DNA from 2 places in the Lacticaseibacillus jixiensis genome. Region 1 is predicted to be linked to the other one. Evidence: a T-box and tRNA genes for the amino acid it is inferred to sense, from the RefSeq annotation. Region 1 holds a T-box; the other holds one or more tRNA genes.
The links. A T-box is a leader RNA that pairs with one kind of tRNA and senses whether it is charged. The one in region 1 lies ahead of leuS (leucine--tRNA ligase), so its partner is inferred to be a tRNA-Leu.

Region 2: it encodes a tRNA-Leu, which carries the amino acid that the T-box ahead of leuS (leucine--tRNA ligase) is inferred to sense. The anticodon was not compared.

What each region holds. Positions count from the first base shown of each region.
Region 1 is NZ_BAAFPR010000004.1:1,918-9,880, forward strand. It holds gene metK (methionine adenosyltransferase) at 1-814, shown strand, start outside; gene ACGG90_RS03380 (MDR family MFS transporter) at 920-2,386, shown strand; gene ACGG90_RS03385 (phosphatase PAP2 family protein) at 2,441-3,103, opposite strand; T-box leader at 3,278-3,472, shown strand; gene leuS (leucine--tRNA ligase) at 3,521-5,932, shown strand; gene ACGG90_RS03395 (putative polysaccharide biosynthesis protein) at 6,163-7,800, shown strand; gene ACGG90_RS03400 (RNA pseudouridine synthase) at 7,805-7,963, shown strand, end outside.
Region 2 is NZ_BAAFPR010000010.1:24,914-31,208, forward strand. It holds gene ACGG90_RS08120 (ABC transporter ATP-binding protein) at 1-253, shown strand, start outside; gene ACGG90_RS08125 (SprT family protein) at 308-757, shown strand; gene ACGG90_RS08130 (GNAT family N-acetyltransferase) at 734-1,207, opposite strand; tRNA gene ACGG90_RS08135 (tRNA-Leu) at 1,349-1,433, shown strand; gene ACGG90_RS08140 (phosphotransferase enzyme family protein) at 2,218-3,441, shown strand; gene ACGG90_RS08145 (class-III pyridoxal-phosphate-dependent aminotransferase) at 3,438-4,700, shown strand; gene ACGG90_RS08150 (GtrA family protein) at 4,714-5,121, shown strand; gene ACGG90_RS08155 (DMT family transporter) at 5,699-6,295, shown strand, end outside.

The sequences.
Region 1 (7,963 bases):
CGGTGCTGGCGACCAAGGGATGATGTTCGGCTATGCTATCAATGAAACCAAAGAATTGATGCCGCTGCCGATTTCATTGTCTCATCAACTCATGCAAAAAATCGCCCAACTGCGTAAGGCTGGCACGATTTCCTACCTGCGTCCAGATGCAAAAGCCCAAGTTACTGTTGAATATGACGATAACGAAAAGCCGGTACGCGTTGACACAGTGGTGGTTTCGACGCAGCATGATCCAGAAGCGACGTTAGCACAAATCAGAAAAGACGTTGAAGAACAAGTGATTCGTGCCGTAATTCCGGCAAACTTGCTTGATGATCAAACCAAGATCTACGTCAACCCAACTGGCCGTTTCGTGCTTGGTGGGCCTCAAGCTGATTCTGGTTTAACAGGACGTAAGATCATTGTGGATACTTATGGCGGCTTTGCGCGGCATGGCGGCGGTTGCTTCTCAGGTAAAGATGCGACCAAAGTGGACCGCTCTGCTTCTTATGCAGCCCGTTATATCGCCAAAAACGCTGTAGCGGCAGGTTTGGCAGATAAGTTGGAAGTGCAGTTAGCTTATGCCATTGGGGTTGCCCAGCCGGTATCGGTTTCTGTGAACTGCTTTGGTACCAACAAAATCGCTGAAGACAAGATCCAACAAGCGATTCGCGAGAACTTCGATTTACGGCCTGCTGGGATCATTAAGATGCTTAACTTGCGGCGGCCGATTTATAAACAGACTGCAGCATATGGTCATTTTGGACGTACAGATGTTGATCTTCCTTGGGAACACCTCGACAAAGTGTCGGCGTTGGCCAAGTACTTAGATTAAACGAGAAAAGAGGCGTTCATTACCTTTAGGGGTAGTGGACGTCTTTTTGTGTGAAGCGTTTGAGGCGCTTTTGTTAATTGTTGGTCATTCAACTTAGGGGGAATCATGCACAAAGCGAAAACTAATGTTGCCGCGGTTACCGTTGCCTTATTCGTTGCCACTTTCATGACGGCGGTGGAAGGCACCATTGTTGCCACTGCCTTGCCAACGATCGTCGGCGATTTGCACGGCGTGGCGATGATGAATTGGATCATTTCGATTTACTTATTGACCAATGCCATGGCCACGCCGATTTTCGGCAAGCTGGCTGATCGCATTGGCCGAAAACCCGTATTTGAAGCAGGCTTGGCGATTTTTGTGGTCGGCTCGTTGTTGTCTGGGTTGTCAGCCAGCATGCCGATGTTGATCGTGATGCGCGCGATTCAAGGCGTTGGCGCCGGGGCGATCATGCCAGTGACATTTACCATCATCGCTGATATTTATCCCTTTGAACAACGTGCCAAAGTCTTGGGTTTCAACGGCTCTGCTTGGGGGATCGCCGCATTGGTGGCGCCGCTGTTAGGCGGATTTATTGTTGAGCAGTTGTCTTGGCATTGGGTGTATTTTATCAATGTACCGATTGGCTTGCTCACAATGTTGCTGGTGGCGGCGTTCTTGCACGAGCCCAAACACCGTGCTGATGCGCCAATTGATTATTGGGGCACCTTATGGTTGGTGTTGAGTTTATTATTTCTGCTGTTGGGCTTTCAGGCGCTGGCGACCAGTCATGGGGTGTCCAAAATGATTGCCTTGCTGGCGGCGGCTGCACTTTGTTTCTGGTTATTCGTGCGTGCCGAAAAAACCGCCCGTGATCCAATCATTGACTTGGCATTATTTGCCAACCGAGCGTTTGTGATCACCAACTTGATTGCCGCTTTGATTTCCGGGTTTGTGATCGGCTATGAAACCTATATGCCCATGTGGGTCCAAGGGATCTTAGGATTAGGGGCCACCATGGGCGGCTTTGCCATTACCCCAAGTTCGCTGATGTGGATCGTTGGGTCATTTGTGGCCGGCCGGCTGTTGGTCAAAACCACGCCTAAGCGGATCACGGCGATGGCTTTAACGATCTTGTTGTTTGGCGGGGCAGCCTTAGCATTGGTTGGCGAAGCCACGCCGTATTGGACGTTGTTGGTGATCGCTTGCGGCTTAGGCTTTGGCTTTGGGACGATCATCAGCACCACAACGGTGCGGGCGCAAGCCGTTGTCCCCAAAAACATTGTCGGCGTTGCCACCAGCTTTAACACCTTGAGTCGGACTTTGGGGCAAACCTTGATGGTCTCGGTGTTTGGGGTGGTGTTGAACTTGCAATTAGCCAAAGGCGTGCAAGGCAATGCCCATTTGCATATGGACATGCTCAATTCATTGATCGATGCCAAGAAAGTTCACGAGCTTGATCCAGCGGTACTGCCGGCGCTGCGGCATATTCTATACACCGGGATCCATGGGATTTTCTGGTGCACCGTTGTGGTAGTCGGCTTGGCCTTGTTTGCCAATTGGTTTGACCATGCCGAAGTCTTAGCAGAAGCATGATCAACAACAGCCCATCTGCCTGAATTTTCATGGCAGATGGGCTGTTGTGGTATTTCAGTGCGGCAATGCGGTTTCCTCTTGTTTCAAGCTAGGCGCGATGAGCCACCAAAGCAGACACAAGCCGCATAATGCTGATAGAAAACCCGCTGCCACATCACTAGGGTAATGCACTTGCACGTATATACGCGAGTAGCCAATCGACGCGATCATGATGATGCAAAGTGTGCGCACCAGCGCCTTGGCGCGCGCTGGCCATGGCCACAACCCGCACAACAAGATGATGCTGCCATATAACAGCATGGCCCCAGAAGAGTGGCCAGAAGGGAACGAATAGCCTGCTGCATGCGTCAACGGCGTGATCGAGGGATCAGCAATGAATGGCCGCGGGCGGCGCAGCCAGTGTTTCAGCAAATTGTTGCACGCACTTAACCCAGCAATCGTATAGATGCAGTAAGCGGCTTGTCGATAACGGTGCGTCCAGCCAATGGCAAACGCCAGCGCCGCAGCCAGAAACACGACGCTAAGCGGATCGCCAAAGTTCGTCACGGTTAACATCACGGTGCTTAGCCAAGCCGGGCGCCAAGCAGTCACCACTTGAACGATCGCTTGATCAAATTGATGCACCCAACTGGCGTCTTCAGCGACGCCCCAAACAAAAGGCGCACAAGCTAAGCCGGCGATGATCGCGATAAATAAAGGCAAATTGCGACGAGACATGGTACACTCCTTTGCTTAGAAAAAAAACGGTTTGGCTTGATCAGATCCGATCAAGTGCTGACTCTATCCTAGCAGACTTGACTCACAGACACGAGTCATTCTGCGATTGGTCATATTGCTTGTGCTAAAAGGCTTGTACAGTGGGCGAGTTTTTGCTATTATTGACCCAATATCAAACGAACAAAGGACTAGTAATCCCACTGCGGGACAGCAGGGACCAGGCGGTCATTGTGAGCCTGGCAATGCAGTCGATGAACTCACCTTTGCGTTGTCGTCGTGAACAAGTAGCGGCGACCGGCAGCCCCGTTATCCAATTCAAGCGCTGCATTTGCAGAACTTAGGTGGTACCGCGGAATTTCCGTCCTAACTTTTTAGGGCGGTTTTTTGTTTATTTGACAATCATAGGAGGCTATATTGATGGCATACGATCATAAGGCGATCGAAAAGAAGTGGCAAAAGTATTGGGCAGAACACAACGAGTTCAATACCACAACGGACCCGAACAAGAAGAACTACTACGCGCTTGACATGTTTCCTTATCCGTCAGGCCAAGGCTTGCATGTGGGACATCCGGAAGGTTATACCGCAACGGATATCACGGCGCGCATGAAGCGCATGCAAGGCTATAACGTCTTGCATCCAATGGGCTGGGATGCGTTTGGGTTGCCGGCAGAACAATATGCCTTGAACACCGGCCACAACCCGCGTGAATTCACCAAGAAAAACATCGAAAACTTCAAGCGCCAGATCAACAGCTTGGGCTTCTCTTATGATTGGAATCGCGAATTGTCCACCACTGATCCTAACTACTACAAGTGGACGCAATGGATCTTCGAACAGCTGTACAAGCACGGTTTGGCTTATGAAGCTGAGATTCCAGTCAACTGGAGTCCAGATCTGGGAACTGTGGTGGCCAACGAAGAAGTCATCGATGGCAAAACTGAACGCGGCGGCTTCCCAGTGGTACGCAAGCCGATGCGCCAATGGATGCTGAAAATCACCGCTTATGCCGACAAGCTGTTGGCTGATTTAGATGATCTTGATTGGCCGGAAAACATCAAGCAGATGCAGCGCAATTGGATCGGCCGCTCAGTGGGGGCCCAAGTGACCTTCAAGATCGCCGGTTCTGATCAGTCTTTTGATGTGTTCACTACCCGCCCAGATACCTTGTTCGGCGCCACTTATACCGTCATGGCACCAGAACATGACTTGGTGGATACCATCACCACCCCTGAACAAAAAGCCGCGGTGGCAGCATATAAAGCCGCCATTGAACATAAGTCTGACTTGGAACGCACCGACTTGAACAAAGACAAGACCGGTGTGTGGACTGGCGCTTATGCCATCAACCCGATCAACGGCGAGCAGCTGCCGATTTGGATCTCTGATTACGTTTTGGCCAGCTATGGTACCGGGGCGATCATGGCCGTACCTGCTCATGATGACCGTGACTACGCTTTTGCCAAGAAGTTTGGTTTGAAGATCACCCCAGTCATTGAAGGCGGCAACGTTGATGAAGCGGCTTACACTGGCGACGGCGTGCACATCAACTCTGATTTCTTAGACGGCTTGAACAAAGCTGACGCCATCGATCGTGCCGTTGCCTGGTTAGAAGACCATCATGTTGGTGAAAAGCACGTTAACTACAAGCTGCGCGATTGGGTATTCTCACGGCAACGTTATTGGGGCGAACCGATTCCAGTCATTCACTGGGAAGATGGCGAAACGACACTGGTCCCAGAAGATGAATTGCCGTTGATGCTGCCTGAAGAAGCCGACATCAAGCCTTCTGGCACCGGTGAGTCCCCATTGGCCAACTTGGAAGATTGGGTCAATGTCGTTGATGAAAACGGCCGCAAAGGCAAGCGCGAAACCAATACCATGCCGCAATGGGCTGGGTCTTCTTGGTATTTCCTGCGCTTTGTTGATCCGCATAACAAAGAAGCCTTAGCCGATTATGACAAGCTTAAAGAATGGCTGCCAGTTGATTTGTACATTGGCGGGGCGGAACATGCGGTATTGCATTTGCTGTATGCGCGGTTTTGGAACCTGTTCTTGTATGACATCGGCGCCATTCCGAACAAGGAACCATTCCAGAAACTATACAACCAAGGCATGATCTTAGGCGACAACCACGAAAAGATGTCCAAGTCTAAAGGCAACGTGGTTAACCCTGATGATGTCGTTGAACAATACGGTGCCGATACCTTGCGCTTGTATGAAATGTTCATGGGACCTTTGGATGCTGGGATCGCATGGAGCACCACTGGTTTAGCCGGGGCCCGCAAGTTCTTGGACCGCTTCTATCGGACCTTCATCGATGACAATGGCAAGATGCGTGATCATATCACCACCTTCAATGATGGCAAGTTGGACAAAGTCTATAACGAAACCGTCAAGAAAGTTACCGAAGATTTCGAAGACTTGCATTTTAACACTGCGATTTCGCAGTTGATGGTCTTCATCAACGACGCGCAAAAAGCCGAGGTGCTGCCTTATGAGTACGTTGAAGGCGTCGTTAAGATGCTGGCGCCAATCGCACCGCACTTGATGGAAGAAATCTGGCAGAAGCTGGGTCATGATCATTCCTTGACTTATGCGGCTTGGCCAACTGTAGATGAATCCAAGCTGGTTGCTCAGACTTATGAACTGATGGTTCAAGTTAATGGTAAGCTGCGCGGTCACGTGACTGTCGCCATCGATGCTGATAACGATACGATCAAAGCGGCGGCTAAGGAAATCGATAACGTAAAGAAATTCATCGCTGGCAAGACGATCCTTAAAGAAATCGTCGTGCCAAAGAAGATCGTCAATATTGTCGTGAAATAAGGCTTATCACCGAGCAGCGCTTGGTGAATCCCGTAAATAGTGCCTATGTACCCAATTGCGGTACATAGGTGCTTTTTTTTGCTCCAAAGCGAAGCGGCGCAGCTAACCGTGCCTGCGTTGCGCGGGGAAACACATTGACGGATCACGTGACGATCCTGCGCTCGCCGTTGAAAGGCTGGCGGGTTTCCATTAGAATGATAAAGATAGTGCATTGATTGGAGCGCCGATATATGGATAAGAAGACACCGGCCCAGCGTCCACAGCGCTCGGCCAAAGAGCAGATGCTGCGTGGTTCGGCATGGATGACTGCCGGCAGCATTTTCTCGCGGATCCTAGGGGCGATTTATATCGTGCCTTGGCGCGTGTGGATGGGTGCGGCATTCTTGACGGCCAACGCCTTGTTCACCAAAGGATATCAGATCTACAGCGTATTTCTGATCATCGGTACCGCCGGGATCCCTAGTGCGATTTCAAAACAAGTTGCGCATTATAATGCGATGAATGAATATAAAACGGGGTTGCGCTTGTTTCGCAGCGGCGCTTTATTGATGGCGGCCATGGGCGTGGTGTCTTGTGCCGTCTTATGGCTGTTGGCGCCGATCTTAGCGGTGCACGATCCGGCGTTGACCCGAGTGTTTCGCTCGTTGGCGTGGCCTTTGCTGTTGATCCCGCTGTTGTCGATTTTGCGCGGGTTTTTCCAAGGGTATAACGAAATGGCGCCGAGTGCCATTAGTCAATTCATTGAGCAAGTGGCGCGGATCGTGTATATGTTGCTGATGACGTTTGCAATTATGCGCTTAGGGGATCATGACTATGTTTCAGCGGTGACCCAATCCACCTTTGCGGCGTTTGTCGGCGCAGCGTTTGGCTTGGGCTTGTTGGTGGTATATTTCTTTGGCCAGCGCAGCCGCTTTGCAGAACTGGCGGCGCAAAGTGTCGATGACATCCACATTTCAGTGACGCAGATCCTGATCGACATTTTCAAACAAGCAATTCCGTTTATTGTCTTGGACTCAACGATCAACTTGTATTACATTGTTGATCAATACACCTTCCAACCGTTGTTGCAAATGTGGTATCGGGTGTCTGACATGCGCAGCGATGAAATTTACGCCTTGTTTGCCGGTAATGCCAACAAGTTGATCATGATCGTGGTGTCTTTGGCGGTGGCCATGGCGGTAACGGCCCTGCCGCTGTTGGCAGCAGCCGCCACCCGCGGCGATCAGCGAGAAGTCGCTTCGCAAGTGACCAGTACCTTGCAGTTGTTTTATATCGTGATGATCCCGGCGGCTGTGGGGATGGCGGCCATTGCCACGCCGTTATATGTGTTGTTCTATGGTTATGATCAATTGGGTATCCATATGCTGGAGTTGTCTTCACTGTTGGCGATCTTGTTGGGATTATTCACGGTGTTGGCGACGCTTTTGCAAGGGCTGTTCCACAATAAGCTGGCGATCGTAGAAATGCTGGCAGGGTTTGCGGTGAAGTTCGCCTTGCAAGCACCTTTGATCTATTGGACAAACGTGTATGGCTCGACGTTGGCGTCTATGGCCGGCATGTTGGTGACTTGCGGCTTGATGCTTCACACTTTGCGCGTTGAGTATCACTATAAAGCACGCCAAACCATGCGCCGGCTGGCCGGAATCGTGGGTTTCTCGTTGGTGATGTTCCTGGCTGTGCGCGTGATCGTGACCAGCTTGAGCTTAGTGATCAATCCTGCCAGTGCCTTGGCGTCGATGGTGATGTTGGTGGTGGCGCTGGTGGTCGGCGTGGGGATTTATGCCTATGCGATCTTAAAAACGCGCTTGGCGGATTTGATCATTGGGACGCGCGTGGCTGGGTTGCGGCGGCGGTTACATATCAGGTGAAAATATGCGATTAGATAAATATTTGGCACATTTACAAGTTGGCAGCCGAGCGGCGGTCAAGCAGTTGATCCGCAACAAGCAAGTCACTGTCAATGCTGAAATCGTCCGAGATCCCAGCGCGGCAGTGACTGAAGCCGATGTTGTGGCAGTGGCTGGGCAAGTC
Region 2 (6,295 bases), on a different contig from region 1:
GCCGGAACTGTTGCTGCTGGATGAGCACACCGCCGCGCTTGACCCTAAAACCAGCGAAGCCATCATGGCTGTGACAGACAAGCTGGTCACCGAAGAGCAATTGACGTGTATGATGATCACCCATCACCTGGAAGACGCCTTGCAATATGGCAACCGCTTGATCATCTTGTCCGCTGGGGAAATCGTGGCGGATTATGACGCGACGGCCAAAGCCCAGCTTTCGGCACAAGATCTGCTGCAATATTTTGGTTAGACAAAAGGCGCACTTAGCAAACTTGCTGAGTGCGCCTGATTTATAGGAGTAGCAATGACTGATCAAGAACTACAAACATTAGTGCAACAAGTTTCGCTGGCCGACTTCAAGCGGCCTTTTGAACACGTTGCGCACTTTAATGCCCGGCTGCGCACCACTGGCGGGCGCTTCCACTTGCAAGATGAGAACTTGGACTTCAACCCCAAATTGTTTGCGGCAATCACCCCAGAGCAGCAGCTCGGCGTGATCCGCCATGAATTGTGTCACTATCACTTGTATCGCGCGCATCGTGGCTATCAGCACAAAGATGCCGACTTCAAGCACTTGCTGCAAGCAGTTGGCGGCTTGCGCTTCGCCCCGGCGCTGCCGCAAGCGGCCAATTACGTCTATGTCTGCACCCAATGCGGCCAAGAATACCGCCGCCAGCGCCGCATTAACACCCGCCGCTTTGCTTGCGGTAAATGTCGCGGCAAGTTGCGCCTAGTCGCCAAGCGGCCGCGTTAAAGTCAACGATTGCGGCGCAAAGCCCAGCTGCTGGTAGAAGGCGCGTGCGGCCTGGTCTGCGCCTAAGACATTGAGTTCCACGAAGTCAACGGCGGCTTGTTGCTTGGCCCAGTTGTTGACTGCAGTCATCAGCGCCGTGGCGTGGCCTTGGCGCCGCGCTTGCGGCACGATGAATAAGTCGCTGATGTACACGAAGCGGTGCGGCACAATGCTTGGGTCAGCTTGAGTGGTGGCAACGACTGCCAAGGCAAAGCCCACCAATCCTGCCCCGTTATCCGCGATTAACACCAAACCGTTGTCATCGACGATATATTTGGCAAAATACGCCGGATCCAACGGCTGGTTGCCGGCGATGACCTTTGGTACTAAGGCGCTCATTTCTTGGTTTAATTGGTGTTTGAGCTTGGCTAATGTGGCAGTGTCTGCCATGGTAGCTTTCCGAATTTGCATAAGGCACGTCCTTTCTGAATAGGCTCATTGTAACACGCCGCAAATATGAGAAAAAGCGCGTTAAATTGGCGTTTTGTGCAAAAAACGGTTGCGTTTGGCCGCTGTAGCTGGTATATTATTTCTTGTGCTTGATTGAGATATGCGGGCATGGCGGAATTGGTAGACGCGCAAGATTAAGGATCTTGTGGCCGTTTAGGCCGTGGAAGTTCGAGTCTTCTTGCCCGCATCGCAGTAAACCATCAGTTGTAATGACTGGTGGTTTTTTTGTACCCCAGAGCGGAGTGGCGCGCTTTTAGCGGTGGATATAAGACGGGATGACGCAAAGGCGCTCTTTGCCTTGGCGGCGTCACGACTTATATCACGCCGCGTTGCGCCACGCAGCTCGACGAAGACCACAGCGTAGGATGTCCAGACTTGGGCAGGCCCGGCCAGGCGCTGCTTCGGCGCGCGGGACAAGCGGCGGCGCAGGCGGTGCGGCCGGCTGCAACCGCGCAACTAGCTCCGCTTTGCTGCGCGTCGTCGCGCGTTTTCCGCCTAAGTTTCGAGCCAGGCGCTCGCTGCGCTCACTTGCCCGTCTCGAAACTTGCCGCGATTAGCGTAGCGAGCCAAGCACAAACCGCTTGTCTCACTACGCTAATCGTTTCACGGCCTGACCGCCGCTTGTCCCGCGCGCCTACGCAACGCCTGGCCTCCGTAATCTGAATCAGGATCGTGAATTGGACGACCAACCGAACGCCAATCAGTCGATGTTTTTGGGCTAGTTAATGAAGCAGCGGTGGGGAGTCATCTGTAGGCGTAGTGAAAGACTTTATGTTAGTAATTCTTACAATATCGTATAAATCGGCAACCCTAAATCATTGATTTAGGGTATTTTTTTGCTCAATTGTTATATTATCTGTCAATATTCCTTTATTATCATGCTGATCGGACTATGATAAGCACCATAAACAAGGCAAGTAAGCCATCAATGTTACTTATCATAACATTGCCCTGTGGAAGGAGTTCTTATCATGGCCAAATCAGTTTTTGCAACTTTGTCTTTTGACGCCCAGCGCCAACATCTCACCGCCATTGCCAAGCGGGCGGTGGCGCGCTGGGGATATCCGGCCAATAGCCGAATTAAGTTGTTGAATTACACGGAGAATGGCACCTTCCTCATCACGGCCAAAGGTTTCAAGCCGATGATCATGCGAGTGCATCGCTTGGATTACACCACCCGCGCTTCGATTCGCTCGGAATTGGCTTGGTTGGCGTATCTGCGGCAACATACTGATATTCATGTCGAAACGCCGATCCCAGCCCCTGATGGCAGCCCGATCCAAGCGTTTGATACACCCGAGATGGCTGAACGGCGGTTTGTGGTGTGTTTCGAATATGTGCCAGGCCGCGCGCCGGTGGATTCCGCAGATGGCAACGCCTCAGTCGGCAGTGTGATTAAAGCGATGCGCTTCTTGCCTAAAGCCGTGACCTTGCCGCTGTTTCGCGTTGCAGCTCAGGCCCAGCTGGTGGTCAGCCGCTTTCAGCCAAGCAAAATGACCCAAGCCGACCGCAAGTTGTATCGCGTGATCGGCCAAACCATGGCGACAATGCACAAAGCGGCGCAGCATTGGCAGCGGCCAACATATTATGAGCGCATGCAATGGGATTTAGCTGGGACTATCGGCGCTCATAACAACTTCTATGGCACTGATTATCATGCGCCGCAATGGCTGTCAGCGCGGGCTTTGCAGCAAATCGATGACGCGGTGGCGTTGATCCAAGCGCATGTGATCGCTTATGGCCAAAGTGCCAAGCATTATGGCGTGATCCATTCTGATTTACGCGCCGCCAACTTGCTAGTCGATGGCGACCAGCTGACGGTGTTGGATTTTGACGATAGCGGGTTGGGTTATTACATGTACGACATTGCCAGCACTGTGGCGTTAATGGAACATCGCGGCGACTTGGCAGAAGTGGTGCATGAATTGCTGGCAGGCTATCAAAGCGTGCGGGCGTTAGATGAACAAGACAAGCAAATGGTGTGGACGTTTATCATGCTGCGGCGCATTGGCATGCTGCAAAGCTTGCTTTCTCGCATGGGCCATGTGATGCCAGGCTCTGGCGAGTCGCAAGAATTGACGCCAGAAGTTTTAGCCTTTTATGCGCAAGGAACAGCTGGTTTGGCCAAGCGGTATTGCCGTGAACAGCCGATGCCGGCGACAACGATGATCCATCAGGGGGTACAAACACGATGATAACAGCACATGAGATTTATGATGAAGCAGACAAACTTTGGAACCCAGGCCGCGTGGCGACGATTCGCCAACTCGGCGGAGAATTGGTGATGGGCAAACGCGGCGGGTCGTATTTTGAAGACTTAGACGGCCATCGCTTTATCAACATGCATTCTAACGGCGGGGTGTTCAACTTGGGCCATATGAACCCGGAAGTGCGCGAAGCCTTGCAGCACGGTGCCGATGTGGTCGATGCCGGCAACCACTATTTTCCTTCACAGTATAAGAACGCACTTAACGAGAAATTACTTGCGGCGTCACCTGCCAGCATGCATTATGTGTTCACCTTGAATGGCGGCGGCGAAGCAATCGACGCGGCAATCAAGTTCGCGCGTTTTGCCACCAAAAAGCGCCGCATCATCAGCTTAAACATTGCGTTTCACGGCTCCACCGGCTTGGCGATGGCCGCTGGCAACCCCAGCATCGCCAACTTCTTTAACATGCCGCCGGACTCGGCTTGGAACACGCATGTGCCGTATAACGATTTGGCAGCTTTAGAAGCGGCTTTGGCTGATGGTGATGTGGCGGCGGTGTTGATCGAATCGATCCCGGCCACGGCAGGTTTTCCCATGCCGATCAAAGATTACCATCGCCAAGTGCAAGCACTGGCGCATGCGTATGGTGCGTTGTATATCGCCGATGAAGTGCAAACGGGGATGCAGCGCTCTGGTGAGATGTGGGCTTGTTGCAAGTTCGGCGCTGAACCGGACATGATCGTGTGCGGCAAAGGGTTGTCCGGCGGTTATTATCCGATGTCGGCAGTGATCATGAACGACCGCGCTGCTTCTTGGATGCAGCAAGACGGGTTTGCTTACACAAGCTCGTTTAACGGCACTGAGTTGGGCTGTATCGTGGCCAGCAAGGTGTTGGATATCTTGGCGCGGCCGGCGACGTTAAACAATCGCGACATGTTGACGCGGACTTTTGCCAATGGCTTGGCTAAAGTGCAAGAACACCACGCTGATTTCTTAGTTGAAGTGCGCCAGTGTGGGGTGATCATGGGGCTTAAAACTGCCCATCCCCTTGGTGGACAAGCCTTGATGCAAGCAATGCTGCAGCATGGTGTGTGGTGCATGATGGCCGATTTTGACCAGTCGGTGCTGCAGTTTAAGCCGAACTTGTTGATGAGCCAAGAAACCGCCTTAGACGTGTTGGACCGCTTAGACGCGGCGTTGACGGATGCGCAAAGTTTGGTGAAGCAGGCCACGGCGGTGCACTGATCGGAGGCAGCCTATGCAAGAATTCAAACGAACGTTAAAATATTTCTGTTGTGCCAGCTCAGCAGCAGTGGTGGAAATGGGCAGCTTCACGATCCTCACCCAAGCCACCACGATGGCCTATGCGCCGCGGTATTTGATCGCCTTGGTGCTGTCGGTGGTGTGGAATTTCACGTTAAATCGGCATTTTACTTTCCATTCCGATGGCAATATTCCCAAAGCGATGCTCAAAGTTGCGGCATATTACGCTGTGTTCACGCCGCTTTCTGCATGGTTTGGCGATTGGGCGACTGCCAGCGGCGTTAATGATTATGTGGCGACGCTGGTCAACTTGGCTGCTAATGGGATCACCGAATTCTTGTATCAGCGCTTCTTCGTGTTTGGCGCAACGCTTGACCGCACGGTGCGGGTGCATCGCGGATAAGGAGGCGATGCTTGATCGAGCAACAGTCAGAACCCTTGTGAAGACCACCAGTCGGTGTAGCTGGTGGTCTTTTTGTGCCCAAAGCGCAGTGGCGCGTACTTAGCGGTGGAGATAAGACGGGATGACAGTTGGGCGTTCTTTGCCCAATTGGCGTCACGGCTTATATCACGCCGCATTGCGCCACGAAGCTCGACGAATAAACCAAAGCGCAGCGGCGCGTACTTAGCGGTGGAGATAAGACGGGATGACAGTTGGGCGTTCTTTGCCCAATTGGCGTCACGGCTTATATCACGCCGCATTGCGCCACGAAGCTCGACGAATAAACCAAAGCGCAGTGGCGCGTACTTAGCGGTGGAGATAAGACGGGATGACAGTTGGGCGTTCTTTGCCCAATTGGCGTCACGGCTTATATCACGCCGCGTTGCGCCACGAAGCTCGACGAATAAACCAAAGCGCAGTGGCGCGTACTCAGCGGTGGATATAAGACGGGGGATGACTTATATCCACCGCGTTGTTTTGCGCAGGTCGCCGAAGAAACGTATACTTAACCTTCGAAAGCATCATATGGGGGAGACGTATGGACAATCAGCGACCACTGGCCGGGCACATCGCTGCATTTATCACCATTTTGATTTGGGGCACGACATTTATTGCCACTAAAGTGTTGTTGCGGGAGTTTAGTCCGGTGACGATTCTGTTGACGCGCTTTGTGATCGGGTATTTGGCATTGTGGCTGATGCATCCCGGCTGGCTGCACTTGGCACAGCGCCGCCAAGAATGGTTATTTGTGGCGGCTGGGGCATCGGGCATCACGCTATATTACTTGTTGGAGAATGTCGCATTGACTTACACCACCGCCAGCAATGTCGGCATCATTGTGACGATTTCGCCGTTTCTCACGGCGCTGTTGGCGCAGTGGTGGCTGCATACGCCAAGGCCCAGCCGCTGGTTTTATATCGGGTTTGTGGTGGCAATCGTTGGGGTTTGCTTGATCAGCTACCGCAGCGGCGCCAGTCAACAAACTGGGCATTGGCTAGGTGACGGCTTGGCGGCTTTGGCAGCGTTGGCTTGGGCGGTGTATTCGATTTTGACCACCAAAATCGGGGCGCTGCAGCTGGACTTGATCCGCAGCACCCGCCATGTCTTCTTCTATGGCCTGTTGTTGATGATCCCG